2 regions of the Pseudomonas sp. SG20056 genome follow, and region 2 is predicted to be linked to the other one. Evidence: predicted binding sites of a transcription regulator. Region 2 holds the regulator's gene; the other holds the start of a gene.

Region 1 (17,294 bases), 1.1 Mb from region 2:
GCCGCTGGTGGTCGGGCTGGCGGCGGTGGAACAGGTCAGCAATGGTGTGGCCCAGGTGCTGCAAGCCCTGCCGCGCGGTCAGCGCCGGCGTTTGCAGGTGCGTTTGCCGTTTGTTGCCAGCGTGGATAACGCCGCGCCCACCGCCCGCCAAAGCGCCTTCGGCCCGGCACGCCGTGGCCTGTTGACGGCCGAAGAGGTGGGGTTGGTTACCGATCCGTTGTTTGCCAGCGCCCAGCTGCAGCCGGCCAAGCCCCGGCCCAAGCGGCTCAAGGTGATCAAGGCCAAGACCGGCGCCGAACGTATGAAGGCGGCGACGGCCAAGGCATCCGGCGGTGGGGGGCAGGTGCTCAAGGATGTCTCGCCGCAAGCGGGCGCGGAGGCTATCTTCAAATTGCTGTTGGAAGAAGGCGTGCTGCGCTAGCACGCCACCAAAGGAGGAATTGACCATGATGCACGCCGACCTGATCGATCAGGAGGACCTACGCGAACGCCTGGTGGCGCTGGGGCTGTCGATTCCGCCCGGTGTCACCGCCGAGCAGGCCTGCGAGCATGCCGTCAGCGGGCTCAGCCCGGAGCGCGCGCTGGCCCTGCGCAGGTTGGTGGAGGAGTTGCTCGGTGGCAGCGCGACGCTGTTGCCGAATGTGCGCGAGGCGATCTCGCGCACCTTGCTGCCAGCGCTGGTTCCCCGTCCTTCCTGATGGCTGGTGCTGATGCAGGCGTCAGTGGCCGTCTGCATCAGCCAGCCGCCTGAGCATCTTGCTTAGCTGGCCGTCATCGCCTGGCGAATATCCCCCGCCAGCTGGCGCACTCGCGCTTCGTCGGTGTCCCAGGAGCACATAAAGCGTGCGCCGCCGGCTCCGATAAAGGTGTAGAAGCGCCAGCCCTGGCCGCGCAGGATTTCCAGCGCCGCTTCTGACATCTGCAAAAACACGCCGTTGGCCTGCACCGGGAACATCAGGCTGACCCCTGGAATATCGTTGACCAGCTCGGCGAGCAGTTGCGCGCAGCGGTTGGCGTGCTGGGCGTATTTCAGCCAGGCATCGTTCTGCAGGATGCCGACCCAGGGTGCGGACAGGTAGCGCATCTTCGAGGCCAGCTGACCTGCCTGTTTGCAGCGGTAGTCGAAGTCTTCGGCCAAGGCTTTATTGAAGAACAGGATGGCCTCACCCACGGCCATGCCGTTCTTGGTGCCGCCAAAACACAGCACGTCTACACCGGCTTTCCAGGTCAGCTCGGCCGGGCTGCAGCCAAGAGAGGCGCAGGCGTTGGAAAAGCGCGCGCCGTCCATGTGCAGGTGCAGGCCCAGTTCTCCGCACACCGCGCTGATCGCCCGGACTTCGTCGGGGCTGTAAACGGTACCGACTTCCGTGGCCTGGGTCAGGGTGACCACGCGGGGTTTTGGGTAGTGGATGTCCTGGCGCTTGAGGGCGATGTCGCGGATTGCCTCGGGCGTCAGTTTGCCGCTCTCGGTTTTCGCCAGCAGCAGTTTGGAGCCGTTGGAGAAGAACTCCGGCGCGCCGCATTCGTCGGTTTCGACGTGGGCGGTCTCCGAGCAGATCACGCTGTGGTAGCTCTGACACAACGACGCCAGGGCCAGGGAGTTGGCCGCCGTGCCGTTGAAGGCGAAGAACACTTCGCAGTCGGTTTCAAACAGGCGGCGGAAATGGTCGGCGGCGCGCGCGGTCCATTCGTCGTCGCCGTAGGCGCGTTGGTGGCCCTGATTGGCTTCGGCCATGGCTGCCCAGGCTTCCGGGCAGATACCGGAGTAGTTGTCGCTGGCGAATTGTTGCGAGAGATCGGGCATGGGAGCTTCCTTGTGGGCGCTAACGCTAAGCCGTTTGGGATGCTTCTACTGTATCTGCGGTCACGCCCGCGTGCAGATACGGGGGCGACATCCTCTGCCATACAGGCGAAGCCGCAACGCTACCTGTGCGTTTGCGACGCATGCATGTCGCAAACGCAATCCCCCGTGGCGTGCCTAGGCATCTGACCGATCAGGGCCAGTCATACCATCGGCTCACAAGGGCTCAGCCCGCTATCGACACAGATGCGCTGCCCAGGCGCCGCAGGAGATCCGCGATGTTCAGCAAGCACGACCAGATTCAAGGCTACGACGACGAATTGCTCAGCGCCATCAACGCCGAGGAGCGCCGTCAGGAGCACCATATCGAGCTGATCGCCTCGGAAAACTACACCAGCCAGCGGGTCATGGAAGCGCAGGGCAGCGGCCTGACCAACAAGTACGCCGAAGGTTATCCGGGCAAGCGTTATTACGGCGGCTGCGAGCATGTCGACGTGGTTGAACAGCTGGCGATTGACCGCGCCAAGGCGCTATTCGGTGCCGATTATGCCAACGTCCAGCCGCACTCTGGCTCGTCGGCCAACAGCGCGGTGTACCTGGCGCTGATCAATGCCGGCGACACTATTCTCGGCATGAGCCTGGCCCATGGCGGCCACCTGACCCACGGCGCCAAGGTGTCGTCCTCGGGCAAGCTGTACAACGCCGTGCAGTACGGTATCGACACCGCCACCGGGCTGATCGATTACGACGAAGTCGAGCGCCTGGCCGTTGAGTGCCAGCCGAAGATGATCGTCGCCGGTTTCTCGGCCTACTCGAAAACCCTGGATTTCCCGCGTTTCCGCGCCATTGCCGACAAAGTCGGGGCGCTGCTGTTTGTCGATATGGCCCACGTCGCCGGCCTGGTCGCCGCCGGCCTGTACCCCAACCCGATTCCCTTTGCCGATGTGGTCACCACCACCACCCACAAGACCCTGCGCGGCCCGCGTGGCGGCTTGATCCTGGCCAAGGCCAATCCTGATATCGAGAAGAAGCTCAACGCTGCCGTGTTCCCCGGCGCTCAGGGCGGCCCGTTGATGCATGTGATTGCGGCCAAGGCGGTGTGCTTCAAGGAAGCCATGGAGCCTGGCTTCAAGGACTACCAAGCGCAGGTGATCAAGAACGCCCAGGCCATGGCCAAGGTGTTTATCCAGCGCGGCTACGACGTGGTCTCCGGCGGCACCGACAACCACCTGTTCCTGGTCAGCCTGATCCGTCAGGGCCTGACCGGCAAAGACGCCGATGCCGCCCTGGGCCGCGCCGGCATCACGGTCAACAAGAACGCCGTGCCGAATGACCCGCAGTCGCCGTTCGTCACCTCGGGCCTGCGTATCGGCACCCCGGCGATTACCACGCGCGGTTTCAAGGAAGCACAGAGCATCGAGCTGGCCGGTTGGATCTGCAACATCCTCGACCACCTCGGCGATGCCGATGTTGAGGCACAGGTGGCGACTCTGGCGGCAGGTTTGTGCGCCGATTACCCGGTTTATCGCTGAACGCAATGACCCTGTAGGAGCGGGCCATGCCCGCGATTCCACGGGGTCCGCGGGCATGGCCCGCTCCTACGGTTAAGTTTTCGTATCAGGAGTACCCACTGATGCAACGTTATTCCGGCTTCGGCCTTTTCAAGCACGCGTTCAGCCACCACGAAAACTGGCAGCGCATGTGGCGCAACCCAACGCCCAAGCCGGTGTACGACGTGATCATCGTCGGCGGTGGCGGTCACGGTCTGGCCACGGCCTATTACCTGGCCAAAGAGTTCGGCGTGAAGAACGTAGCGGTGATCGAGAAGGGCTGGCTGGGCGGCGGCAACACCGCGCGCAACACCACCATCGTGCGCTCCAACTACCTGTGGGATGAGTCGGCGCATCTCTATGAGCATGCGATGAAACTGTGGGAAGGCCTGTCCCAGGACCTCAACTACAACGTCATGTTCAGCCAGCGCGGTGTCTACAACCTGTGCCACACCCTGCAGGACATGCGCGACTCCGAACGTCGCGTCAGCGCCAACCGCCTCAACGGTGTGGATGGCGAACTGCTGGATGCCAAGCAGGTGGCCGCAGAGATTCCGTACCTCGATTGCAGCAAGAACACCCGTTACCCGGTGATGGGCTCCACCGTGCAGCGCCGTGGTGGCGTGGCCCGTCACGACGCCGTGGCCTGGGGTTATGCCCGCGCTGCCGATGCCTTGGGCGTGGACCTGATTCAGCAGACCGAGGTGATCGGTTTCCGCAAGGAAAACGGCGTGTGCATCGGCGTGGAAACCAATAAGGGCTTTATCGGCGGTAAGCGCGTTGGCGTGGTCACCGCCGGTAACTCCGGGCATATGGCCGGCCTGGCGGGCTTCCGCCTGCCGCTGGAATCCCATCCGCTGCAGGCGCTGGTGTCCGAGCCGATCAAGCCGATTATCGACAGCGTGATCATGTCCAACGCCGTGCACGGCTACATCAGCCAATCGGACAAAGGCGACCTGGTGATCGGCGCCGGTATCGACGGCTACAACGGCTACGGCCAGCGCGGCTCCTACGGCACCATCGAACACACCCTGCAGGCCATCGTCGAGATGTTCCCGGTGCTCTCGCGGGTACGCATGAACCGTCAGTGGGGCGGCATCGTCGACACCTCGCCGGACGCCTGCCCGATCATTTCCAAGACCCCGGTACCCAACCTGTTCTTCAACTGCGGCTGGGGCACCGGCGGCTTCAAGGCCACCCCGGGCTCGGGTCACGTGTTCGCCGCCAGCTTGGCCAAGGGCGAGATGCACCCACTGGCCAAGCCGTTTGCGATGGATCGTTTCCACACTGGCGCACTGATCGACGAGCACGGCGCTGCTGCCGTGGCTCACTAAGAGGGCTTACCCATGTTGCATATCTTCTGCCCTCACTGCGGCGAACTGCGCTCCGAAGAGGAATTCCACGCCAAGGGCCAGGCGCATATTCCGCGCCCGCTGGACCCAGCCGCCTGCACCGATGCCGAGTGGGGCGAATACCTGTTCTTCCGCGATAACCCGCGCGGCATTCACCACGAGCTGTGGGTGCATTCCGCCGGTTGCCGCAAGTACTTCAACGCCACCCGTCACACGGTGACCTACGAAATTCTCGAAACCTACAAGATCGGCGAGAAGCCCAGCGTCACCGCTGCCGGCACTGCCGAGAAAAAGGCCATCGACCAAGGAGTAACGGCATGAGCCAGGTCAATCGTCTTGCCAGCGGCGGCCGCGTTGACCGCAGCCAGCCCCTGACATTCAGCTTCAACGGGCAGAGCTATCAAGGCTTTGCCGGCGACACCCTGGCGGCCGCCTTGCTGGCCAATGGCGTGGATATCGTCGGCCGTAGCTTCAAGTACTCGCGGCCACGCGGCATCGTTGCCGCTGGCGCGGAAGAGCCGAACGCCGTGCTGCAGATCGGCAGCACCGAAGCGGCGCAGATCCCCAACGTGCGCGCTACCCAGCAGGCGCTGTATGCCGGCCTGGTCGCCAGCAGCACCAACGGCTGGCCGAGCGTCAACACCGACCTGATGGGCATTCTCGGCAAGGTCGGCGGCAAGATGATGCCGCCGGGGTTCTACTACAAGACCTTTATGTACCCGCAGAACCTCTGGCTGACCTACGAGAAATACATCCGTAAGGCCGCCGGTCTTGGCCGTGCGCCGACTGCGGTGGACCCGGACAGCTACGACTATATGAACCAGCACTGCGACGTGCTGGTGGTCGGCGCCGGCCCGGCAGGCCTGGCCGCTGCTTTGGCTGCCGCGCGCAGCGGTGCGCGGGTGATTCTCGCAGATGAGCAGGAAGAGTTCGGCGGCAGCCTGCTCAGCACCCGCGAAACCCTCGACGGCAAACCCGCCGCCGACTGGGCCGCGCAGGTGATTGCCGAGCTGTCCGGCATGCCTGAAGTCACCCTGTTGCCGCGCTCCACGGTCAACGGTTACCACGACCACAACTTTCTCACCATTCACCAGCGCCTGACCGATCACCTCGGCGAGGTCGCGCCGATGGGCATGGTGCGTCAGCGGATGCATCGTGTACGCGCCACACGTGTGGTGCTGGCCACTGGTGCTCATGAGCGGCCGCTGGTGTACGCCAACAACGACGTGCCGGGCAATATGCTCGCCGATGCGGTGTCCACCTACGTGCGCCGTTATGGCGTGGCGCCGGGCAAGCAGCTGGTGCTGTCGACCAACAATGATTACGCCTACCGCGTGGTGCTCGACTGGCTCGACGCCGGCCTGCAGGTGGTGGCGGTGGCCGATGCCCGCAGCAACCCACGCGGCACCTGGGTGGAAGAGGCGCGCAAGCGCGGTGTGCGCATCCTTACCGGCAGCGCCGTGGTGGAAGCCGCTGGCAGCAAGCGGGTCAGCGCTGCGCGCATCTGCGCCATCGATGTGCAAAGCCACAAGGTCAGCAGCCCCGGCGAAGTGCTCGACTGCGATTTGATCGTCAGCTCCGGCGGTTACAGCCCGGTGGTACACCTGGCGTCGCACCTGGGCGGCCGGCCGACCTGGCGTGAAGATATTCTGGCCTTTGTGCCGGGCGAGGGCGGCTTCCAGAAGCGTCTGTGCGCCGGTGCAGTGAACGGTGTGTTCAGCCTTGGTGATGCCCTGGCTGATGGTTTCGAGGCGGGTGTGTCGGCGGCTGCCGAAGCCGGCTTCAAGGCGGTCTCCGCGAGCCTGCCGCAGGTCGCGCCACGCCTGGAAGAACCGTCTTTGGCGCTGTTCCAGGTGCCGCACGACAAGCCGACGGCGCGTGCGCCCAAGCAGTTTGTCGACCTGCAGAACGACGTCACCGCGGCCGGTATCGAGCTGGCGACGCGCGAGGGCTTTGAGTCGGTCGAGCACGTCAAACGCTACACCGCGCTGGGCTTTGGCACCGACCAGGGCAAGCTGGGCAATATCAACGGTCTGGCGATTGCCGCCCGCTCGCTGGGCATCAGCATCCCGCAGATGGGCACCACCATGTTCCGCCCGAACTACACGCCGGTGACCTTCGGCGCGGTTGCCGGCCGTCACTGTGGCGCGCTGTTCGAGCCCAAGCGTTACACCGCGATGCAAAGCTGGCACCTGCAAAACGGTGCCGAGTTCGAGGATGTCGGCCAGTGGAAGCGCCCGTGGTACTTCCCCAAGGCGGGCGAAGACCTGCACGCCGCCGTGGCCCGCGAATGCCTGGCCGTGCGCAACGCGGTGGGTATTCTGGATGCCTCGACCCTCGGCAAGATCGACATTCAAGGCCCGGATGCCCGCGAGTTTCTCAACCGCGTTTACACCAACGCCTGGACCAAACTGGATGTGGGCAAGGCGCGCTACGGCCTGATGTGCAAGGAAGACGGCATGGTCTTCGACGACGGCGTGACCGCCTGCCTGGCCGACAATCACTTCCTGATGACCACCACCACCGGCGGTGCTGCACGTGTGATGGAATGGCTGGAAATCTACCACCAGACCGAGTGGCCGGAGCTGAAGGTGTACTTCACCTCGGTCACCGATCATTGGGCGACCATGACCCTGTCTGGCCCCAACAGCCGCAAGCTGCTGGCCGAGGTCACTGACATCGATCTGGACAATGATGCCTTCCCCTTTATGACCTGGAAGGAAGGCCTGGTCGGCGGTGTGCCGGCGCGGGTGTTCCGCATCTCCTTCACCGGTGAGCTGAGTTACGAAGTCAACGTGCAGGCCGACTACGCACTGGGCGTGTGGGAAAAAATCATCGAAGCCGGCAAGAAACATGGCCTGACGCCTTACGGCACCGAGACCATGCACGTACTGCGTGCTGAGAAGGGCTTCATCATCGTCGGTCAGGACACCGACGGCTCGGTCACCCCAGACGACCTCAATATGGGTTGGTGCGTAGGGCGAACCAAGCCGTTCTCGTGGATCGGCTGGCGCGGCATGAACCGCGAAGACAGCCTGCGCGAAGACCGCAAGCAATTGGTCGGGCTCAAACCCGTCGACCCGAACAAGGTGCTGCCGGAAGGCGCGCAACTGGTGTTCGACCCGAAACAGACCATCCCGATGCAGATGGTCGGCCATGTCACCTCCAGCTACATGAGCGCGGCTCTGGGCTATTCCTTCGCCATGGGTGTGGTCAAGGGCGGCCTCAAGCGTATGGGTGAGCGGGTGTTTGCACCGCTCGCCGATGGCAGCCTGATCGAAGCCGAAATCGTCAGCTCCGTGTTCTATGACCCGAAAGGGGATCGCCAGAATGTCTAATTTGATCAACGTTTATCAACAACGCCCGGCTGCGGCACATGCCGAGTCGCCGCTGTTCCACGCCGGCCTTGAACAGCTGGCGGGTAAAGGTTCGGCCAGCGCCGGGGTGACCGTGCGCGAGAAGAAGCTGCTCGGGCACCTGACCCTGCGTGGCGACGCCAAAGACCCGGCGTTTGCCGGCGGTGTACATAAGGCCCTGGGCCTGGAACTGCCGGTGGCACTGACCCTAGTGGCGGCCGGCGACACCTCGCTGCAATGGCTGGCGCCGGATGAGTGGCTGCTGATTGTGCCGAGCGGCAGCGAGTTCGCGGTCGAGCAGAAGCTGCGTGAAGCTTTGGACGGCCAGCATATTTCGATCGTCAACGTCAGTGGCGGGCAGACCCTGCTGGAACTGAGCGGGCCGAAGGTGCGTGAAGTGCTGATGAAGTCCACCAGCTATGACGTGCATCCAAGCAACTTCCCGGTGGGCAAGGCGGTGGGCACCCACTTCGCCAAGTCGCAACTGGTGATCCGCCACACCGGCGAAGACACCTGGGAACTGCTGATTCGCCGCAGTTTCTCCGATTACTTCTGGCTGTGGCTGCAGGACGCCAGCGCCGAGTATGGCCTGGCCATCAAGCCCTGAGTTGTAGGGTGGACGACGCGTTTTCGTCCACCAGAGGCCCGCAAAGGTGGATGGATAAAGCGCCATCCACCCTACGCCCAGATGGCAACAAACATCCTGTGGGAGGGGCTTTAGCCGCGACTGCTTTTCGCGGCTAAAGCGGAATGCCGCCCAGCCCCTCCCACGAGTTCTAACGAGGGCCCAATTATGAGCCGCACCCCAGACACCTGGATTCTCACTGCCCACTGCCCGAGTGTGCTCGGCACGGTGGATGCGGTGACGCGCTTTCTGTTCGAGCAGCGCTGCTACGTCACGGAGCACCATTCCTTCGATGATCGGCTGTCGGCGCGCTTCTTTATCCGTGTGGAGTTCCGCCAGCCGGATGACTTTGACGAGCAGGCCTTTCGTGCTGGCCTGAACGATCGCTTGAGCATATTCGGCATGCAGGTCGAACTGACCCCGCCGGGTTACCGCGCCAAGGTGGTGCTGATGGTCAGCAAGGCCGACCATTGCCTGAACGACCTGCTCTATCGCCAGCGTATCGGCCACCTGGCCATGGACGTGGTGGCGGTGGTGTCTAACCATCCAGACCTGGAACCGCTGGCGCGCTGGCACGACATTCCCTATTACCACTTCCCGCTCGACCCGAAAGACAAGCCGGCGCAGGAGCGCAAGGTGCTGCAGGTGATCGAGGACACGGGCGCCGAGCTGGTGGTGCTCGCCCGCTATATGCAGGTGCTCTCACCTGAGCTGTGCCGCCAGCTGGATGGCTGGGCGATCAATATCCACCATTCGCTGCTGCCCGGTTTCAAGGGCGCCAAGCCCTATCACCAGGCCTACGAGAAGGGCGTCAAGCTGGTCGGCGCCACTGCCCACTACATCAACAACGACCTCGACGAGGGGCCGATCATCACCCAGGGCGTAGAGCCAGTTGACCATGCCCACTACCCCGAAGACCTGATCGCCAAGGGCCGTGACATCGAGTGCCAGACCCTGGCCAAGGCCATCGGCTATCACCTTGAGCGTCGCGTCTTTCTCAATGACGGCCGCACGGTGGTGCTGCACGCCTGAACCGCAGTTTCTGAAATCTTCACTATGGGTGGACTGACCGACTGCCAAATCCTCGGGCCACCCGGCAACAGACTTAAACGCTCCAGTACAAGGCCGCGCGACCGTTGGCTGCGCCTTTGTATTCACAACAAGAAAGGAGAAATACGTATGTCTGGTAATCGTGGCGTCGTCTATCTCGGCGCTGGCAAGGTCGAAGTGCAGAAAATCGACTATCCGAAAATGCAGGACCCGCGCGGTCGCAAGATCGAACACGGGGTCATCCTGCGTGTGGTTTCCACCAATATCTGTGGTTCCGACCAGCACATGGTGCGTGGCCGTACCACGGCGCAAACCGGCCTGGTGCTGGGCCACGAGATCACCGGTGAGGTGATCGAGAAGGGCCGCGACGTGGAGAACCTGAAGATTGGTGATCTGGTCTCGGTGCCGTTCAACGTTGCTTGCGGTCGCTGCCGTTCGTGCAAGGAACAGCACACCGGTGTGTGTCTGTCGGTCAACCCGGCACGTGCCGGCGGTGCTTACGGTTATGTCGACATGGGCGACTGGACTGGTGGCCAGGCTGAGTACGCGATGGTGCCGTACGCCGATTTCAACCTGCTGAAGCTGCCGGACCGCGACCGTGCCATGGAGAAGATCCGCGACCTGACGTGTCTGTCCGACATCCTGCCCACCGGCTACCACGGCGCCGTGACGGCCGGCGTTGGCCCTGGCAGCAGCGTGTATATCGCCGGTGCTGGCCCTGTGGGTTTGGCGGCCGCCGCCTCGGCCCGTTTGCTCGGCGCTGCCGTGGTGATCGTGGGCGATGTTAATCCGGTGCGTCTGGCCCATGCCAAGGCTCAGGGCTTCGAGATTGCCGACCTGTCTCAGGACACTCCGCTGCACGAGCAGATCGCCGCGCTGCTGGGCGAGCCGGAAGTGGATTGCGCGGTGGATGCGGTGGGCTTCGAGGCCCGTGGCCATGGTCACGCAGGCGTGCAACACGAAGCGCCGGCCACAGTGCTCAACTCGCTGATGGGCGTGGTGCGGGTGGCCGGCAAGATCGGTATTCCTGGTCTGTATGTCACCGAAGATCCGGGCGCGGTGGATGCGGCGGCGAAGATTGGCTCCCTGAGCATTCGCTTTGGCCTCGGCTGGGCCAAGTCGCACAGTTTCCATACCGGCCAGACCCCGGTTATGAAGTACAACCGCCAGCTGATGCAGGCGATCATGTGGGACCGTATCAATATCGCCGAAGTGGTGGGCGTACAGGTCATCAGCCTGGACGACGCACCGCGCGGTTACGGCGAGTTCGATGCCGGCGTGCCGAAGAAATTCGTTATCGACCCGCACAAGATGTTCAGCGCCGCCTGATTGCCCTCAGGGATGCAGGCGGGCAGTCAGATTGCCCGCCTGTCGTTGTATGCACGGGTCCTCAACCGAGGCGCCTGCTCGCTTTCTGCCTGCCTTCTGCTCCGTCCATATAGAACCTGAAAAGTGGCTAAAGTAAGTGCACGGCACGGCTGCTCAGTGCCCACTTTCCAGGGCAGGATCTTATGCGGGCGATATGCGTCACTCTCTGTTGGCTTTGGATCAGCGGCCTGGCGTGGGCTTCGGACTGGTACCCCGTGGAGGTACTGGCCGATGGCGTATCGCAGCAGTACCAGCCGTTGTCGCAAGCGGCCAAACCCTGGCGGGTGTGCGCATTGTTGCCGCATGGCAAGGATCGCTACTGGTGGGGTGTGGCCTGGGGCCTGGATGAGGAGGCCGCGCGCCAAGGTGTGCGGCTAGGCATCTATGAGGCCGGGGGCTATGAAAATCCACAGGTGCAAGCGCAGCAATTGCGCACCTGTCAGCAGCGCAATGCCGATGCCTATGTGATTGCGGCGATCGATGCCCTGGCTCTCTGTGAGCCTATCGCTCAGTTGGTCGAACAGGGCAAGCCGGTTATCGATCTGGTCAATGGCATCGACTGTCCGGGGCTGAGCGCCAGCTCCAGCGTGGATTTTGCCGATATGACCGGCGCTGCTCTGGCCTATATCGATGACCATCGCTCGTCGGGGCCTTTCAGCCTGGGCTGGTTACCCGGGCCGCAAGGCGCTGGTTGGGTTCTGGATTCAGAAAAGAAGCTGCGCCAGGCCGAACAGAACAAACCGATGACCGTGCAACACGGTGGCTATGGCCCGGTGGATCGCGCCAGTCAGGCGCAACTGGTGCGCGAGCTGCTCAGGCAGCATCCGCGCCTCGACTTCCTGCTGGGCAATGCTGAAGCTGCCGGCTTTGCCGCGCAGCTGGTGCAGACCTCAGGGCAGAACTACCAGGCGCGGGTTCTGGCCACCTACACCACCGAACGAATTGTCGAGCAGATTCGTGATGGGTTTATTGTTGCCGCGCCCACCGACTCCCCGGTGCTGCAGGCGCGGATTGCCGTGGACCTGGCGGTGCGCGCGCTGGAAGGTCGCGCACATGCGCGGCGGGTCAGTCCGGTGATCGAGATGCTCGACCAGACCAGTCTGGAGCTGTTCGATATCAGCCGTCTGATGCCGCCGCCGGAGCACTGGATGATTCGCCGTGAGCTGCCGCAGTAGTTGAGCGGCAGCGGTGCCTGGTCAACCGGGCTGTTCGCCGCGAATCTGCGCTATCCGCGCATCCTTGTCTTGCCACATCGTCGTAACCCAGTGCTGCACAAACTGGCGGAATACCGGGTCGTTTTCGTAGTCACCCTGCCACAGTGCCGGGTCCAGTTCGCGGGTCTGGATATCGACGATCACCTTGTCCACCTGGCCACTGATCAGCTCCCAGAAGCCGGGCACATGCGTGCCTGGATAAACCACCGTCACATCCAGCACTTTATCCAGCTGCTCACCCAGCGCCGCCAGAACAAAGGCCACGCCACCGGCCTTGGGCTTGAGCAGATACTGATAGGGCGAGCCTTGCTGCGCCTGTTTGGCTGGGGTGCAGCGGGTACCTTCGAGGTAGTTGACCACGGTCACCGGCAAATCCTTGAACTTGTCACAGGCGCGCTTGGTGATCTCCAGATCCTGGCCCTTGAGCTCGGGGTGCTTGGTCAGAAACGCCTTGGAATAGCGGCGCATAAAGGGGTAATCCAGCGCCCAGAACGCCAGGCCGAGGAAGGGCACCCAGATCAGCTGCTGTTTTAGGAAGAATTTGAAGTAGGGCGTCTTGCGGTTGAAGGCCTGTACCAGCGCAGGAATATCGACCCATGACTGGTGGTTACTGATCACCAGGTAGGAGGTGCTCTGACGCAGGTCCGCACTGCCGCGAATATCCCAGTGCACCGGTAGCAGCGTGGCGAAAATCAGCTTGTTGAGCTCTGCCCAGGTTTCTGCCACCCACATCACCCCGCGCGAGCTGGCCGTTTTCAGCGCCTTGCCGGGCAGGACGAACTTGCCGAGGGCGATTAGCAGCAGCGGGCCGATCAGGATCAGCGTGTTGAGTAGCAGCAGAATAATGACGCTAAGACCGGTCAACAGGCGGCGCATGGCAACTCCTTCGGTGCGCTTGAGCGGCAATGATAAGCAGTCGTGCCAAGGCTTCCAAGCCGCTAATCTGCGACCGATGTCCTATGGCCATTAGTTGCTCCAAGTCAGCATAATGCTGGCGATTGTTCATCTACGCTTGTCTGACAATCGCCGGGTTAATTCCTCATCCGAGTGCAATCCATGTTGAAGTGCATCGCTGTGGCCGACGTACGTGTCGGTATGTATATCCACGAGTTCTGTGGCGCATGGATGGACCACCCCTTCTGGAAATCCAAGTTTCTTCTCAACTCTGAAAAAGACCTGCAGCGTATCAAGGCCAGCAGCATTGGCGAGCTGTGGATTGATGTCAGCAAGGGCCTGGATGTCGAGGTCGGTACCGTCAGTGTCAGCCCCGAAGAGGTCGCCGCCGAAGCCGAAGCCGCCCTTCTGGCTGCGGTACAGAGCCCGCCAGTCAACCTGGCGGTGTCGATGGAGGATGAGGTGCGGCGTGCGGCCAAGCTCTGCGAGCGTTCCAAAGCTGCGGTGGTCAGCATGTTTGGCGATGCGCGCATGGGCCAGGCCTTGCAGTTCGAGCAGGCCGGGGAGTTGGTCGAGGAGATTTCCGACTCGATCATGCGTCATCCCAATGCGCTGATCAGCCTGGCGCGGCTAAAAAATGCCGATGAATACACCTATATGCATTCGGTGGCGGTCTGCGCCTTGATGATTGCCCTAGCGCGTAATCTGGGCTTGAACGAAAGCCAGGTACGCGAGGCCGGGCTGGCCGGGCTGCTGCATGACATCGGCAAGATGGCGATTCCAAATGATGTACTGAACAAACCCGGCAAGCTGACCGACAACGAGTTCGCTACGGTGCGCAATCACCCCGAAGCCGGTTCACGCATGTTGATTGATAGCAAACAGGTCAGCGCGCTGGTGCTGGACGTGTGCCTGCATCATCACGAAAAGGTCGACGGTACGGGCTACCCGCATCGTCTGGAAGGCGAGCAGATCAGCCTGTATGCGCGCATGGGCGCGGTCTGCGACGTGTATGACGCGATTACCTCGGACCGCCCCTACAAGCGTGGCTGGGACCCTGCCGAGTCGATCCGCAAGATGGCTGAATGGAAAGGCCATTTCGACCCTGTGGTGTTCCAGGCCTTTGTCAAAACCGTGGGTATCTACCCGGTGGGTTCACTGGTGCGTCTGGAGAGTGGGCGCATCGGTGTGGTTTTGGAGCAGCAAGCCAAATCCCTGCTTATGCCCAGGGTCAAGGTGTTCTTCTCGGCCAGATCGAAAACCCCGATCCCGCAGGAAATCCTCGACCTGAGCAAGCTGGTTGGGCGCGACAAGATTGTCAGTCGCGAATCTGCCGAAGAGTGGGGCTTCCGCAATGTCGAGGAACTCTGGAGCGGTATTTCCCGCTAGGTTTTCGACCGCTAGCGCTGCTCGCGACCGGGTAACGGGCTGTGGTCCGGTCACTCATCTATGCTCATTACACATTACCGCCTGCAGGCGCGCTGCTTGGGCGTGCTTCTTGCTTGAAGTTTTGCTTTGGCGCGCCCCTGAAGTTGGCGCGCTCAACAGGTTGAGGTGTGTATGGCTGGAGTACTCAAACCGGGTGTGCGGTTACTGGAACGTTTCAGTTTCGCGCGCAAGTTTCAGTTGGTGTTTGTCTTGTTCGCCCTGCCGCTGGGCTTTTCTCTGTGGGTGATCTGCAGCAATTATCAGGATCGACTCAATTCCATCGACAACGAACTGGAAGGCATCAGTGCCCTGCAGGGTATGGCTGGCGTGCAGCAGGAGCTGATTGAGCAACGCACGTTGCTGTCACGCTGGAAGGGCACCGAGAAAGCCGCCGAAGCACTGCTGCGTGAACACGCCAATGGTCTTGGTCCCGCTCTGCAAGCACTGGAGCAGCCGCTTCAATCCGCGTTGTTGAGTGATCAGGCGCGCCAGCACTTGCAGAGTCTCAGCGCCGGCCAGGCCGAGCTGAGTGTCGATGTACTGGGTAAGCTGGCCTTGCCTGATGCCCTCGAACGTTACCAAAAGAACCTGTTGAGCCTGCTGGCCCTGCGCGAGCAGGTAGCCACCGACAGCGGGTTGATCCTTGATCCGCAGCTCGACACCTACCTGATGATGGAGCAGCTGACCTACACCTTGCCGCGTCTGCTCGAACAATTGGGCAGCTTTACCAGCCAGGGTTATGGCGCGGTGGTGTCGCAGCACTTCACCTTGCAGAGCCGGGTGCTGATCCGCGATCTGCGCCGTAGCCTGGATGAGTCGCGCAGCCAGCTGCTCAAGGCCCAGGCCACGCTCAAGCTGGAGGCACCGCGTGCCATGCGCCAGTTGCAGGGGCCCTATGATGAGGCACTGCAGGGTTACGAAGCCTTTCTCGCGGGCATTGACCGCGACATGTTCGAGGCCAGCCCCATGGCCCTGACCCCAGAGCAGTTTGTGCAACGCACCGATGCCCTGCAGGGCCAATTGCTCGGTCTGCAGGCAGCGTTGTACCAGCAGTTTTCAGCCAGCCTAGGTGATTACCGGCGCAAAGCCCTGAGCGCGATGATCGAAGTGGTCAGCGTGTTCAGCCTGCTGACCCTGCTGGCGCTGTATGTATTGTTCTGCCTCAACGCGTCGATACGTCGTAGCACCGCGGGCATCATTGAGGCCGCCGAAGGTCTGCGCGATGGTGATCTGCGTGTACGCATGCAGGTGCATGGCGAGGACGACCTGGCGAGTATCGCCATGGCGTTGAATACCGCCGTCAGCCAGTTGCGCGAGTCCATGCAGGGGGTCAATCAGCAGAGCCAGCAACTAGGCGGCACCGTGCAGATGCTCAACGGCGAGGCGCGCAATGCCCTGGAGTCGGTGGAGCAGCAGCAGGCGCAGATGAGCCAGATTGCCGCTGCCGCCACCGAAATGGCTGCCACCGCGCAAAGCGTGGCGCAGAGCTGCGAGCAGGCTGCGGTGGAAGCCAGTCAGACCCGTGAGATTGCCAACCAGAGTAACCAGCGCAGTGCGCGTACCAGTGAAAGCATGCGCCAGCTCAGCAGTCGCCTGGGTGACAGCGCCACCACGCTGCAACAGTTACGCAGCCAGACCGAGCAGATCACCCGCGTGGTGGACGTAATCAAGGGCATCGCCGAGCAGACGAACCTGCTCGCGCTCAACGCCGCCATCGAAGCCGCCCGCGCCGGCGATCAAGGCCGCGGCTTTGCCGTGGTGGCCGACGAAGTACGTTCGCTGTCGCAACGCACGCAGAACTCCACGGCGGAAATCGCCGAAACCGTGGCCAACCTGCATCGCGTGGTCGGCCAGTCTGTCACCCAGATGGAAGACGCCGTGCGCCAGGCCGAAGGCGATGTCGGCAGTGTGCTGGCCATGGGCGAAGACCTGAATGCCATCGTCGAATCGGTGCAACTTGTCACTGACCGCCTGGCGCAGATCGCCACAGCCGCCGAGCAGCAGGCGGCTACTGCCGATGAAGTCAGCGGCAATATCCAGCAGGTCGATCACGCGGCCAGTGCCCTGCTTGAAAGCGCTCAGGGGGTGAGCAACGCCGCTGAACAGTTGCGCCAGGGCAGCCAGGTGTTGGAGCAGAATACCGCGCGCTTCAAGCTCGACTGAGGGTCTGTCTATGATCTGCTGCGCGTCGGCCCTGCTGCGTTAAAAACAGGCTGGTGCGCCAGCCCGGTCGGAAGCCACTTGTGGCTAACGCGCTTCAGCGTGATCCCGAAGGGGCGAGTGAAGCGAGTAATGCTCATGTACAAAATTACACTCGCGTGCGAGCCCAGTCCGCTTCCTCGCTTGTTTTGACCAGCCGGAGGCTGTTACTAACGCAGCGCCTTGCAGGACTCTAGCTCGCAGATCTTTAAAAGGTTCTAAGGCTACGGCCTGTTTATAGGAGCAGGCCGCGCCCTTGACGCTGGCAGCGGCCTGCCGCAGGCTCCTCGCCGAGTTGCCACGAGCAGGACGCCCATGCCGCATATTCTGATTGTCGAAGACGAAGCCTCCATCGCCGATACCCTGATCTTCGCCCTGCAGAGCGAAGGTTTTACCACCACCTGGCTGAGCCTGGCCGAGCAGGCGCTGGCCGAACAGCAGCGCAGCCCGGCGGACC
Region 2 (14,263 bases):
GGGCTTAAACGCATGTTCTCGACCAGTGCTCTGGTCGAGCTGCTCAAGGCGTTGGCCAAGTTCATCCTGATTCTGCTGGTAGGTGTGGCCGTGTTGTCGGCCTGGCAGGACGATCTGTTGGCGATAGTGCATGAGCCGATAGAGTCGGCCATTCTGCACTCAGCCAGTGTGGTGGGGTGGAGCGCGCTGTGGATGTCTTGCGGGTTGATTCTGATTGCCGCCGTGGATGTGCCATTCCAGCTCTGGAGCAGCAAACAGAAGCTGATGATGACCAAGCAGGAAGTGCGCGACGAGTACAAGGACAGCGAGGGCAAGCCCGAGGTCAAGCAGCGTATTCGCCAGCTGCAGCGCGAAATGGCCGAGCGGCGCATGATGCAGTCGGTGCCTGACGCCGACGTGGTCATCACCAACCCGACGCACTTTGCCGTGGCCTTGAAGTACGACCCGGCCAAGGGCAGTGCGCCCGTGCTGCTGGCCAAGGGCGGTGATTTCACTGCCTTGAAGATTCGCGAAATCGCCAACGAGCACAAGGTCATGGTGCTGGAGTCGCCGGCTCTGGCGCGGGCGGTGTTCTATTCCACCGAACTGGATCAGGAAATTCCCGCCGGCCTGTATCTGGCCATCGCCCAGGTGTTGGCTTACGTCTATCAGCTGCGCCAGTACCAGGCCGGTAAGGGCAAACGCCCAGGGCCGCTACCGGAGATGCCAATCCCGCCGGATTTACGTCGCGACGAGTGACGGTGAGTGCCGATGTAGCTGGGTTAACTGTTGTTTGGTTTGGCCTGGCAAAGTTGGACAGCTTCTTGCAAAACCCTCCCCAAAGGCGCGACACGCGTCAAAAGATTGAATTGGCTGGGGTAGTGGTGTGGCAATAGATCGCTCACAAATGATCGGTGATGTGCGCAGTAACCTGTCGGGGTTGAAACAGGGCAACCTGGGCATCCCACTGTTGCTGCTGGTCATGCTCGGCATGGTCATGCTGCCGATTCCACCGTTTCTCCTTGATGTGCTGTTTACCTTCAGTATTGCCCTGTCGATCGTCGTCCTGCTGGTAGCGATCTACGCCCTGCGCCCGCTGGATTTCGCGGTATTCCCGACCATTCTGCTGGCGGCAACCTTGCTGCGTCTGGCGCTTAACGTCGCCTCCACGCGGGTGGTGCTACTTAACGGTCAGGACGGTCACGACGCTGCGGGTAAGGTGATCCAGGCCTTCGGTGAGGTAGTGATCGGTGGTAACTACGTGGTCGGTATCGTGGTGTTCGCGATCCTGATGATCATCAACTTCGTGGTGGTCACCAAAGGTGCCGGACGTATCTCCGAGGTCAGTGCGCGTTTCACCTTGGACGCCATGCCGGGCAAGCAGATGGCCATCGACGCGGACCTGAATGCCGGGTTGATCGATCAGGCGGAGGCCAAGAAGCGTCGCAGCGAAGTGTCCCAGGAAGCCGACTTCTACGGCTCCATGGACGGTGCCAGCAAGTTTGTGCGCGGCGATGCGATTGCCGGCCTGCTGATTCTGTTCATCAACCTGATCGGTGGCATCGCCATCGGTATTTTCCAGCATGACCTGAGCTTTGCTGACGCGGGCCGCATCTACACCCTGCTGACCATCGGTGACGGCCTGGTGGCGCAGATTCCTTCGCTGTTGCTGTCGACTGCCGCAGCAATCATGGTGACCCGTGTTTCCAGCTCGGAAGACATGGGTGCTCAGGTCAATCGGCAGATGTTCGCCTCGCCGCGTGCGCTGGCGGTTACCGCGGCGGTGATGATCGCCATGGGCCTGGTGCCCGGCATGCCACATTTCTCTTTTATCAGCCTGGGCCTGGTGGCTGCGGGTGCTGCGTACTGGATTGCCAACAAACAGCGTACAACCAAGGAAAACGAGATCAAGGAAGTGCAGCGCCAACAGGAATTGCTGCCAGCGCAGAAGGCTCAAGAGGTCAAGGAGCTGGGCTGGGACGACGTGACACCGGTGGATATGGTCGGCCTGGAAGTGGGTTATCGGCTGATTCCACTGGTAGACCGTAACCAGGGTGGCCAGCTGCTGGCGCGGATCAAGGGCGTGCGTAAGAAGCTCTCCCAGGAGATGGGCTTTCTCATGCCCTCGGTGCATATCCGCGACAACCTGGACCTGCAGCCCAATGCCTATCGCCTGACGCTGATGGGGGTCAGCGTGGCCGAGGCCGAGGTGTACCCGGATCGCGAGCTGGCGATCAACCCGGGCCAGGTGTTCGGTCCGCTCAATGGCATCGCCGCCAAGGATCCGGCATTCGGTCTGGAGGCGGTGTGGATCGACCCGACTCAGCGCGATCAGGCGCAGTCGCTTGGCTACACCGTGGTAGACGCCAGTACCGTAGTGGCGACCCACCTCAACCAAGTCCTGCACAAACATGCCCACGAGCTGCTGGGTCACGAGGAAGTGCAACAGTTGATGCAGCTCTTGGCCAAGAGCTCGCCGAAGCTCGCTGAAGAGCTGGTGCCAGGGATGATTTCCCTGTCAACCCTGCTCAAGGTGCTGCAGAGCCTGCTGCAGGAACAGGTGCCGGTACGCGATATCCGCACCATCGCCGAGGCCATCGCCAACGTTGCGGTGAAGAGTCAAGATCCCGCCGCGATGGTGGCGGCGGTACGCGTTGCGTTGGCCCGCGCAATCGTGCAAAGCATTGTGGGACTAGAGCTGGAGCTGCCTGTTATCACCCTTGAACCCAGGTTGGAACAGATATTGCTCAACAGTATCCAGAAGGCCGGTCAAGGCTCCGAGGAGGGCATCCTCCTGGAACCTGGCATGGCCGAGAAGCTGCAGCGTTCCCTGGTGGAAGCGGCGCAGCGCCAGGAGATGCTCGGCAAGCCAGTGATTCTGCTGGTTGCCGGTCCGGTCCGGGCGATGCTCTCGCGATTCGCGCGGCTGGCGGTTCCGAGTATCCATGTACTGGCATACCAGGAAATTCCGGATAACAAGCAGGTCACCATCGTTGCGACGGTGGGGCAGAACTAACCGAGGTTACAGGCCATGCAGGTCAAACGCTTTTTCGCCGCCGATATGCGTACCGCCATGAAATTGGTGCGTGATGAGCTGGGTGCCGATGCCTCGATCATTGGCAATCGCCGGGTAGCCGGTGGTGTCGAATTGACCGCCGCGCTGGATTATCAGGTGCCAGCCGCACCGGCCCGTCAGCCCAACCCTGCGTTGGAAGCCGAGCTGCGCAAGACTCAGGCGAAAATTGCCACGGCCCAGGCCGAGCTGACCACCCGCACTCAGGTCGATGCCGGCAAAGACCGCCAGCTGTTTGGCGCGGCTGACAGCCTGCCTGCTGACAGCTTGGCGGCTGTGATGCGCAAATCGCAGGCAGCTCCAGCTGCGGCAACCGATCAGCGCGCCCTGGATGCCATGCGTTTCGAACTGCATGGCCTGCGTGAGCTGATTGAAGTGCAGCTGGGCTCGATTGCCTGGGGGCAGTTGCAGAACCGTCGCCCGCAGCAAGCCAATTTGTGGCGTCGCCTGCAGCGCATGGGCTTGTCGGCCGAATTGTCGAAAGCGCTACTGGAGCGTGTGAATACGGTGACTGAACCTCGCCAGGCCTGGCGCATGGTGCTGGCGCACCTGGCTCACGCGATCAAAACGCCGAAGCAGGAACCGATGGAAGAGGGCGGCGTAATCGCCTTGGTAGGCCCTGCTGGCATGGGCAAAACCACTACTCTGGCCAAGCTGGCCGCGCGTTACGTGCTCAAGTACGGCGCCCAGCATATTGCCCTGGTCAGCCTGGACAGCTACCGCATTGGTGCTCAGGAGCAGCTCAAGACCTTGGGGCGTATTCTCAATGTCCCGGTAACGCTGGTTGACCCTGGTCAATCGTTGACTCAAGCCTTGGCTCCGCTGGCGCGCAAGCGGGTGGTGCTGATTGACACTGCCGGCCTGCCCGCCAATGACCCAGCCCTGCGCATGCAGCTGGAAACGCTGGCCAGCCGTGGTGTCAACGCAAAAAATTATCTGGTCATGGCCGCTACCAGCCAGGGCCAAGTGCTGAAAGCCGCCTACCATAGTTATAAGCGTTGCGGCTTGTCTGGCTGCATTCTGACAAAAGCGGATGAGGCCACCAGCCTGGGTGAGGTTTTAGGACTGGCTATTAGCCAGCGTCTACCGGTAGCCTATCTCGCTGATGGGCCACGCATTCCCGATGATTTGCAGATTCCACGCAGTCATCAATTGGTTAGCCGGGCCGTAGGGCTGCAGGCAACCCAGGATCCAAGCGAAGATACGATGGCGGAGATGTTTGCCGGGCTTTACCAGCAACCCGCACGACGCGTCAGTTAAGCGTCCTGCTGTTGGCAATGAACCGCGCTTAGCCAGCCAAGTGGCTCCAGTCGAAGTTAGACAAGGTGTGTAGAAATATGGGTATGCATCCCGTACAGGTGATTGCGGTGACCGGCGGCAAAGGTGGCGTCGGTAAGACCAACGTCTCGGTGAACCTGGCGTTGGCCCTGGCTGATCTCGGCCGTCGGGTGATGCTGATGGACGCCGACCTTGGCTTGGCCAACGTCGACGTGTTGTTGGGCCTCAGCGCCAAACGCACCCTGGAAGACGTCATCAGTGGCGAGTGCGAGCTGCGCGATGTGTTACTGCAGGGCCCTGGCGGCATTCGTATCGTGCCGGCAGCCTCGGGTATTCAGAGCATGGTGCAGCTGTCACCCATGCAACATGCGGGGCTTATCCAGGCGTTCAGCGATATCAGTGACAACCTCGACGTGTTGATCATCGACACCGCCGCGGGTATTGGTGACGGTGTTGTGAGCTTCGTGCGCGCTGCCCAGGAAGTGCTGGTGGTGGTGTGTGATGAGCCTACGTCGATTACCGATGCCTACGCGCTGATCAAATTGCTCAACCGCGACCACGGCATGAACCGTTTCCGCGTACTGGCCAATATGGCTCACAGCCCGCAGGAAGGTCGCAACCTCTTTGCTAAGCTGACTAAAGTCACTGATCGTTTTCTTGATGTTGCCCTGCAGTATGTAGGCGCAGTGCCGTATGACGAGTCAGTGCGCAAGGCCGTGCAGAAGCAGCGCGCGGTCTACGAAGCCTTCCCGCGCTCGAAGTGCGCGCTGGCGTTCAAGGCGATAGCCCAGAAAGTCGACGCCTGGCCGTTACCGGCTAACCCGCGCGGTCATTTGGAGTTTTTCGTTGAGCGTCTGGTGCAGCAACCGATCGCGGACACGGCCATATGACAGCAGCCTCTGGACTTCGTATGTATAGCAAGGCGCAGGCGCAGGATTCCCAGCACCAGTTGATCGAGCGCTACGCGCCCCTGGTCAAACGCATTGCCTATCACTTGCTGGCCCGTCTACCGGCCAATGTGCAGGTCGATGATCTGATTCAGGCCGGGATGATCGGTCTGCTTGAAGCGTCAAAAAAATACGACTCCAGCAAAGGTGCCAGTTTCGAGACGTTCGCCGGTATTCGCATTCGCGGCTCAATGCTTGATGAGGTGCGTAAAGGTGATTGGGCGCCACGTTCAGTGCATCGCAATAGCCGCATGGTTAGCGACGCAATTCGAATAATTGAGGCCAGAACCGGCAGAGACGCTAAAGATCAAGAGGTTGCGGCCGAACTCCAATTGAGTCTCGAGGATTACTACGGCATTCTTGGCGACACTTTAGGCAGCCGCCTGTTCAGTTTCGACGACCTGTTGCAGGACGGCGAGCACGGTGGGCTGGGTGAAGACGCTGGCAGCAACCACCTCGAACCTTCTCGTGATCTGGAAGATGAACGCTTTCAGGCGGCCCTGGCAGATGCCATTGCCAACCTGCCGGAGCGCGAGCGCCTGGTGTTAGCGCTATATTACGATGAAGAACTGAATCTTAAAGAGATCGGCGAGGTGTTGGGGGTTAGCGAATCACGTGTAAGCCAACTACACAGTCAGTGTGCCGCTCGTTTACGCGCTCGTTTGGGCGAGTGGCGTGCACATTGAGTTGTATTCGCTAGCGCTGGGCCGGTTTCACGATTAAAAGCGCACGCAGGTTGCTGTGTGCGTTTGGGACTGTACGGAGGTCGACTTGGACAAGAACATGAAAATCCTCATCGTTGATGACTTTTCAACGATGCGACGGATCATCAAGAACCTCCTGCGTGACTTGGGGTTCACCAACACAGCGGAAGCCGATGATGGCGTCACCGCGCTGCCCATGCTGCAGAGCGGCAGTTTCGATTTTCTGGTGACGGACTGGAACATGCCCGGCATGACGGGCATCGACCTGCTGCGCGCGGTACGTGCAGACGAGCGCCTGAAAACCCTGCCGGTGTTGATGGTCACCGCAGAAGCCAAGCGCGATCAGATCATTGAAGCAGCCCAGGCTGGGGTTAACGGTTATGTAGTCAAACCGTTCACTGCCCAGGTGCTGAAAGAGAAGATTGAAAAGATCTTCGAGCGGGTCAACGGCTGATGTTTGCCATGAGGGTGCTATGGAACATAAAGATTCCGTTCAGGGTGACCTTGAGTCGACCCTGAAACACAACGCTCGCCAACTGGTAGACAGCCTGGAACAAGGCAACTTTGGTGAAGCGGTACAGCTGATACATGAGCTCAACAAAGCGCGTGACCGTGGCCTGTATCACGAGGTCGGCAAGCTGACCCGTGAGCTGCATAACGCCATCGTCAATTTCCAGCTCGACCCCCGTGTGCCACATGCCACTGAGGTTTCGCAAATCACCGATGCCACCGAGCGTTTGAATTACGTGGTGACGATGACCGAAAAAGCGGCCAATCGCACCATGGATCTGGTTGAGCAGAGTGCACCACTGGTTAATGACCTCAGTGATGAGGCACAGAGCCTGAGCGCCGATTGGGGACGCTTTATGCGCCGCGAGATGAGCGCCGATGGTTTCCGCGAACTGGCCAAGCGTGTTGAGCTGTTTCTCGCCCGTAGCGAGCGCGACGGTGCCAAGCTATCTGGGCACCTCAACGATATTCTGCTGGCTCAGGACTATCAGGATTTGACCGGACAGGTGATCAAGCGTGTAACGCAGCTGGTAACCGAAGTGGAAAGCAACCTGCTGAAACTGGTTCTGATGGCCAGTCAGGTGGACCAGTTTGCCGGCATTGAGCACAACCATGAGTTGCTCCGCGCCGAACAAGAAAAACAAAAAGAGCCTTCCCGTGGTGAAGGTCCGCAGATTCATGCCGATAAGCGTGAAGACGTCGCATCCAATCAGGATGATGTCGACGACCTGCTTTCCAGCCTGGGATTTTAGGAGCACGTCTTATGAGCTTCGGCGCCGATGAAGAAATCCTCCAGGACTTCCTGGTAGAGGCCGGCGAGATTCTTGAACTACTGTCCGAACAGCTCGTAGAGCTGGAAAGTCGCCCGGACGACATGAATCTGCTCAACGCTATTTTTCGCGGGTTTCATACCGTTAAAGGTGGTGCCGGTTTTCTCCAGCTCAATGAGCTGGTGGAATGCTGCCATATCGCAGAAAACGTCTTCGACATCCTGCGCAAGGGTGAGCGGCGCGTCGACTCCGCGTTGATGGATGTGGTGCTGGAAGCACTGGATGCGGTCAACAGCATGTTTACCGAAGTCCGTGAACGTACCGATCTGACTCCGGCAACCCCTGAACTGCTTGCTGCCTTGGCGCGTCTGGCTGAACCGGCAGGTGCCGAAGAGACCGCGCCGATTGAAGCGCACGCCGAGCCTGAGCCTGAGCCTGAAACCGAGGTTGCAGTCGAAGAATCCGCTGGCGATATCACCGATAGCGAATTCGAGCAGTTATTGGGTGCCTTGGATGAGTCTCCGACGCAAGCGCCCAGCGCTGCCAGCAGTGATGAAATTACCGATGATGAGTTCGAGTCCTTGCTCGATCAGCTGCACGGCAAAGGTCAGTTTGTAGCGCCTGACGTTGCTGCTGCACCTGCCCCACCTGTTGCGGCTGCACCAGCGGCAGTGGCGGCGGGCGGTGATGAAATCACCGATGATGAATTCGAGTCGTTGCTTGATCAGTTGCATGGCAAAGGTCAGTTTGTTCCGCCTCCTGCGCCAGCACCTGCTACGCCGGCGGCCAAGGCCGAGCCTGCTGAAGCACCGAGTGGTGATATCACTGACGATGAATTCGAGGCCTTGCTTGATCAGCTGCACGGCAAAGGTAAGTTTGTCGAACCTGAAGCGATTAAACCCGTTGTCCCCGCGCCGGTTGCCAAGCCTGTTGAACCAGTCAAGGCCGCAGCTAAACCCGCAGCCAAGCCAGCTGCCAAGGTAGAACCAGCCAAAGCCTCTGCGGCACCGGCTGCCGTGCCAGCCGCTGATAAGGCTGCGCCGCCCAGTGAAGCGGAAACCACTGTGCGGGTCGATACCGCACGGCTTGACGAAATCATGAACATGGTCGGCGAACTGGTGCTGGTGCGTAACCGTCTGGTGCGTCTTGGGGCCAGCAGTGGCGATGAGGCCATGTCCAAGGCGGTGTCCAACCTGGATGTGGTCACGGCTGATCTGCAAACGGCGGTGATGAAAACCCGCATGCAGCCAATCAAGAAAGTCTTCGGGCGCTTCCCGCGTTTGGTTCGTGACCTGGCGCGTAACCTGAAAAAAGAGATCAACCTGGAACTGGTTGGCGAAGAAACCGACCTCGACAAGAACCTGGTCGAAGCATTGGCTGATCCGCTGGTCCACTTGGTGCGCAACGCGGTCGACCATGGCATTGAGACCCCGGAAGAGCGTGAGGCCTCGGGTAAGGCGCGGGGCGGCAAGGTGATACTGTCCGCAGAGCAGGAGGGTGATCACATCCTCTTGTCGATCTCTGACGATGGCAAGGGCATGGACGCGGATGTGCTACGCGCCAAGGCGGTGGAAAAAGGTCTGCTGGATAAAGACGCGGCCGACCGTCTCAATGAGTTCGAGTGCTATAACCTGATTTTCGCTCCGGGCTTCTCGACCAAGACCGAGATTTCAGATGTGTCCGGTCGCGGTGTGGGCATGGACGTGGTGAAAACCAAAATTTCCCAGCTCAATGGCACGGTCAATGTGTTTTCGGTCAAGGGGCAGGGCTCGAAGATTGTTATCAAGGTGCCGCTGACCTTGGCGATCATGCCGACACTGATGGTGATGCTGGCCAATCAAGCGTTCGCCTTCCCATTGGTCAACGTCAATGAAATCTTCCACCTCGACTTGTCGCGAACCAATGTGGTGGACGGTCAGGAAGTGGTCATTGTGCGTGACAAGGCCTTGCCGCTGTTCTACCTCAAGCGCTGGCTGATCGGCAGTGCTGCTCATGTGGAGCAGGGTGAGGGGCATGTAGTGATTCTCACCGTTGGCAGTCAGCGTATCGGCTTTGTGGTCGATCAACTGGTCGGCCAGGAAGAAGTGGTGATCAAGCCGCTGGGCAAAATGCTGCAGGGTACTCCAGGTATGTCAGGTGCGACCATCACCGGTGATGGACGTATTGCCTTGATTCTTGACGTGCCGAGCATGCTCAAACGTTACGCGCGGCGTATCTGATTGTTAGCGGCGCAGCTATCTGTCGCGCCGCTTAGGAGTGTTTATGGCTGTTAAGGTGTTGGTGGTTGATGATTCCGGCTTTTTTCGTCGGCGCGTGTCGGAAATTCTTTCAGCCGATCCGAATATTCAGGTAATCGGCACTGCCACTAACGGCCGTGAAGCCATCGAGCAGGCGCAGGCGCTCAAGCCGGACGTAATCACCATGGATTACGAGATGCCGATGATGGATGGCATCACGGCTGTGCGTAACATCATGCAGCGCTGCCCGACGCCAGTGTTGATGTTTTCCTCGCTGACCCATGAAGGCGCGCGCGTGACGTTGGATGCGCTGGAAGCCGGTGCGGTGGATTTCCTGCCGAAGAATTTCGAGGATATTTCGCGCAATCCAGAGCGGGTCAAGCAGCTGCTTTGCGAAAAAATCCATACCATTGCCCGCAGCAACCGTCGCAGCCTGAGTCCGCCTCCTGTGGCTGCGCCTGTTGCTACACCTGCTGCGCAAAGCAAGCCAGCAGCCCGTCCGGCGGCCACCACTAGCACCTTGGCGCGCCCAGCTGCTTCGCCTACTCCGGCTGTTGCCAGTGCGGCACCTAAGCGCAAGTCCTACAAGCTGGTTGCGATTGGTACCTCGACAGGCGGGCCGGTGGCGCTGCAACGTGTATTGACCCAGTTGCCGGCTAACTTTCCGGCGCCGATTGTGCTGATCCAGCATATGCCAGCGGCCTTTACCAAGGCCTTTGCCGAGCGCCTCGACAAGCTCTGCCGCATAAGCGTAAAGGAAGCCGAGGACGGTGATGTGTTGCGTCCAGGCCTGGCGCTGCTGGCGCCAGGCGGCAAGCAGATGATGGTAGATGCGCGCGGCGTGGTGAAGATCCTTCCTGGCGATGAACGCCTGAACTACAAGCCCTGTGTTGATATCACCTTTGGTTCGGTAGCCAAGTCCTATGGTGACAAGGTGCTGGCGGTGGTGCTGACCGGTATGGGTGCAGACGGCCGTGAAGGTGCGCGCCTGCTCAAACAAGGTGGCAGTCAGGTGTGGGCTCAGGACGAAGCCAGTTGCGTGATCTATGGCATGCCCATGGCCATTGTCAAAGCCAACCTGGCCGATGCCATCTACCCGCTGGATGATATTGGCAGGCACCTGGCGGAGACCTGCATTTAATGGATGTACTGAGCCTTATCGGGGTCATCCTGGCCTTTGTCGCTATCCTCGGCGGCAACTACCTTGAAGGTGGCCATGCTGCGGCTCTGCTCAATGGGCCTGCTGCGCTGATCGTGATTGGCGGCACCCTGGGCGCGGCGTTTTTGCAGGCGCCGATGAATGTGTTCAAGCGCGCTCTGGCCATCATCAGCTGGATCTTCTTTCCCCCGCGTGTGGATCTTGCCGGCGGCATCAACCGGGTGGTTGGCTGGAGCATGACCGCGCGCAAGGAAGGCTTGCTTGGTCTGGAAGCGGTGGCGGATGTCGAAGCCGACCCATACGCCCGCAAAGGTTTGCAGCTGTTGGTTGATGGTGCGGAGCCTGAGGCCATTCGCAGCATTCTTGAAGTTGATCTGTACACCCAGGAAGGCCGGGATATTCAGGCTGCCAAGGTGTTTGAAAGCATGGGCGGCTACGCGCCGACCATTGGCATTATCGGTGCCGTGATGGGCTTGATTCACGTGATGGGTAACCTGGCGGATCCGAGCAAGCTGGGTGCCGGGATTGCCGTAGCCTTTGTCGCCACCATCTACGGCGTGGGTTTTGCCAACCTCCTGCTGCTGCCCATAGGTAACAAACTCAAGGCCATTGCCCAGCGTCAATCGCGTTATCGCGAGATGCTGCTCGAGGGCATTCTGTCGATCGCCGAGGGTGAGAATCCGCGCTCCATCGAATTGAAGCTGCAAGGCTTTATGGATTGATGGGAACAGCATATGGCCCGCAGGCGTCATCAAGAAGAACATGAAAACCACGAACGTTGGCTGGTCTCCTATGCCGACTTCATCACCTTGCTGTTCGCGTTCTTTGTGGTCATGTATTCGATTTCCTCAATCAATGAAGGCAAGTACAAGATTCTTTCAGACAGCCTTACAGGGGTGTTCAATCAGCCTGATCGGGCGATCAAGCCGATTCCGGTAGGTGAAGAGCGGCCACGCACCACTGAGCCTGATCGTTCGCTGGTGGATGAGGAAAGCGCGCAGTCATCCGCTGATGACCTGCAGAGCATTGCCAGCAGCGTGCGTGAGGCATTCGGCGACTTGATTCAGTCCGAGCAGCTCAAGGTCAGTGGCAATGAGTTGTGGATTGAGATTGAACTCAGCTCCAGCCTGCTGTTTACCAGCGGCGATGCCATACCCAACAATGCGGCATTCGACATTATCGAGAAGGTAGCCAAAATTCTGGCGCCTTACGAAAACCCGATTCACGTGGAAGGCTTTACCGACAACCTGCCGATTCAGACGGCTCAGTTCCCGACCAACTGGGAACTGTCTACCGCGCGGGCTGCCAGTATCGTGCGTATGCTGACTATGGATGGGGTCAACCCCAGTCGGTTGGCGGCAGTCGGTTATGGTGAGTTCCAGCCCGTCGCGGATAACACCACGGCCGAGGGACGTGGGCGTAATCGCAGGGTCGTGTTGGTAATCTCGCGCAATCTAGATGTGCGTCGCAGTGTGAGTGGTGTCGGCAGCGCTAATGCCAAACCTGATGCGGCCTTGCAACGGGCTGGCACGCAACCTGCACCAGCTCCGGCAGCGCCGGCCCCGCAAGCGGGTGCCGTCAATCCCCCGTCGCCGGCCCCATAAGGGTGGCCCCGTTCTCGGTCAGGCTGCAGCTGCACCGGGAGGATGATAACGATGAGAGTCTGGGCAGTAGCCAATCAAAAAGGTGGAGTCGGCAAGACCACCACATCAATCGCTCTGGCAGGTCTGTTGGCCGATGCCGGCAAGCGTGTGGTGATTGTCGATCTCGATCCCCATGGGTCGATGACCAGCTATTTCGGGCATGACCCGGATAGCCTGGAACACAGCAGCTTTGACCTGTTTCAGCATAAGGGCAGTGTGCCTCGCGGTTTGCCGCAGCAATTGCTGTTGCCCACCAGTGATGAGCGGATATCTCTGCTGCCCTCGAGTACTGCGCTGGCCACGCTTGAGCGCCAGTCGCCAGGGCAGAGTGGCCTGGGCCTGGTGATTGCCAAGAGCCTGGCGCAGCTCTGGCAGGACTTCGACCATGCGGTGATCGACAGTCCGCCCTTGCTCGGTGTATTGATGGTCAACGCACTGGCCGCTAGCCAGCAGCTGGTGATTCCAGTGCAGACCGAGTTCCTCGCTGTCAAAGGCCTGGAGCGGATGGTCAACACCCTGGCAATGATCAATCGTTCGCGCCAGCAGGCGTTGCCGTACACCATCGTGCCGACCCTGTTTGATCGGCGTACCCAGGCTTCCATGGGTACATTGCGGGTGTTGCGCAACACTTACCCTGAGCATCTATGGCCGGCGTACATTCCGGTGGATACGCGCTTGCGTGACGCCAGCCGGGCTGGGGTTACACCGTCAACGTTCGACAACAATAGCCGTGGTGTCATCGCCTACCGTGCCTTGCTCAAGCACCTGTTATCGCAGCAGATTGCCGCACAGGTCGCCTGAGATGAACGGCTATGCTGAAGATATAGGCTCAAGTCTGTCGCTAGAGCGGCCGATAGTCTGTACAGATCGTTATTGTGGGTTGTGTTCATGAGTCGTCCCCTTGCCACCGCTACACGTCCGCAACTGGCCTTGCAGTCCTACCTGGACGGCTTGCTGCAGGATGCTGCGAACGAGCTGGCCGATAGTCTTGAGGCGGATGACTTCAGCGTCGACAGCATCAGCTTGGATGAGTTTGAGGCCGCTGTGCTGGAAGAGCAGGTGCGTGATGCGCGCATCATTCAGCAGGTCCCTGTCGCCAAACCGGTGATTGAGCTGGCGCCACGCCCGCTGGTGTTGCCGACCATTGAAATGCCTTTGCCTGTGGTTGAGACGCCAGAACCGGTGCCAGTCGTAGTGGCTGAAAACCCGGTGAGTGAAGCTGCGCAGGTCGTACCTGATGCTTTGGTGCTACCTGAGCAGGTGCAGCAAGGGCGGCCCGAGTGGGCCGAAGGGCCATTCGAATGCCTGCTCTTTGATGTGGCCGGGTTGACCTTGGCGGTTCCTCTGGTATGCCTGGGCTCGATCTACCCTCTGCAAGGCCAGGAGCTCACACCATTATTTGGCCAGCCAGACTGGTTTCTCGGCATACTGCCGTGCCAGGCCGGCAATCTGAAGGTGCTGGACACCGCGCGCTGGGTGATGCCGGATCGTTACCGCGATGACTTTCGCGAAGGTCTGCAGTATGTAATTTCTGTTGAGGGCTATGAGTGGGGGCTGGCAGTGCATCAGGTCAGTCGCTCGATTCGTCTTGATCCCAACGAGGTCAAATGGCGTAGTCAGCGCACTCAGCGTCCTTGGCTGGCGGGTACGGTTATCGAACATATGTGCGCTTTGCTGGATATCGCATCTCTGGCTGAGCTGATCGCCAGTGGTGCGGCCAAACGCATGGCGGCCAACCGGGTTCACTGAATAACGCCAGGCTGTGCGATGTGTGCAGCTTTGCATCTATAGTAATGACAGCGGGGTATACACCCGCGATTGCCGCCGCGAGCGGTTCATGACGAGGCTAGGGACATGAAGAAAAGTTCTGCACAAGGCGCTGAAGATCCGATCCTGCAGTGGGTAACGTTCCGTCTGGACAACGAAACCTATGGCATCAACGTGATGCAGGTTCAGGAAGTCC

The links. Region 2 encodes FliA, which starts transcription of late flagellar genes. Its sites were predicted from a motif close to CTAAAGTTTNNNNNNNNNNNGCCGNTAA; they were not measured.
Region 1: the regulator FliA is predicted to act here: its motif matches at 14,713-14,740, upstream of RHP75_RS02330 (methyl-accepting chemotaxis protein).

What each region holds. Positions count from the first base shown of each region.
Region 1 is NZ_CP134499.1:469,545-486,838, forward strand. Features, by position in the region: gene RHP75_RS02265 (electron transfer flavoprotein subunit beta) at 1-421, shown strand, start outside; gene RHP75_RS02270 (hypothetical protein) at 447-698, shown strand; gene RHP75_RS02275 (low specificity L-threonine aldolase) at 761-1,804, opposite strand; gene glyA (serine hydroxymethyltransferase) at 2,080-3,333, shown strand; gene RHP75_RS02285 (sarcosine oxidase subunit beta family protein) at 3,435-4,685, shown strand; gene RHP75_RS02290 (sarcosine oxidase subunit delta) at 4,698-5,024, shown strand; gene RHP75_RS02295 (sarcosine oxidase subunit alpha) at 5,021-8,041, shown strand; gene RHP75_RS02300 (sarcosine oxidase subunit gamma family protein) at 8,034-8,666, shown strand; gene purU (formyltetrahydrofolate deformylase) at 8,853-9,716, shown strand; gene fdhA (formaldehyde dehydrogenase, glutathione-independent) at 9,864-11,063, shown strand; gene torT (TMAO reductase system periplasmic protein TorT) at 11,318-12,277, shown strand; gene RHP75_RS02320 (acyltransferase) at 12,299-13,192, opposite strand; gene RHP75_RS02325 (HD-GYP domain-containing protein) at 13,373-14,599, shown strand; gene RHP75_RS02330 (methyl-accepting chemotaxis protein) at 14,771-16,801, shown strand; gene creB (two-component system response regulator CreB) at 17,153-17,294, shown strand, end outside.
Region 2 is NZ_CP134499.1:1,522,958-1,537,220, forward strand. Features, by position in the region: gene flhB (flagellar biosynthesis protein FlhB) at 1-738, shown strand, start outside; gene flhA (flagellar biosynthesis protein FlhA) at 872-2,995, shown strand; gene flhF (flagellar biosynthesis protein FlhF) at 3,011-4,312, shown strand; gene fleN (flagellar synthesis regulator FleN) at 4,390-5,220, shown strand; gene fliA (RNA polymerase sigma factor FliA) at 5,217-5,963, shown strand; gene RHP75_RS07335 (chemotaxis response regulator CheY) at 6,061-6,435, shown strand; gene RHP75_RS07340 (protein phosphatase CheZ) at 6,455-7,243, shown strand; gene RHP75_RS07345 (chemotaxis protein CheA) at 7,255-9,480, shown strand; gene RHP75_RS07350 (chemotaxis response regulator protein-glutamate methylesterase) at 9,524-10,639, shown strand; gene RHP75_RS07355 (flagellar motor protein) at 10,639-11,379, shown strand; gene motD (flagellar motor protein MotD) at 11,392-12,261, shown strand; gene RHP75_RS07365 (ParA family protein) at 12,313-13,101, shown strand; gene RHP75_RS07370 (CheW domain-containing protein) at 13,189-14,049, shown strand; gene RHP75_RS07375 (chemotaxis protein CheW) at 14,155-14,263, shown strand, end outside.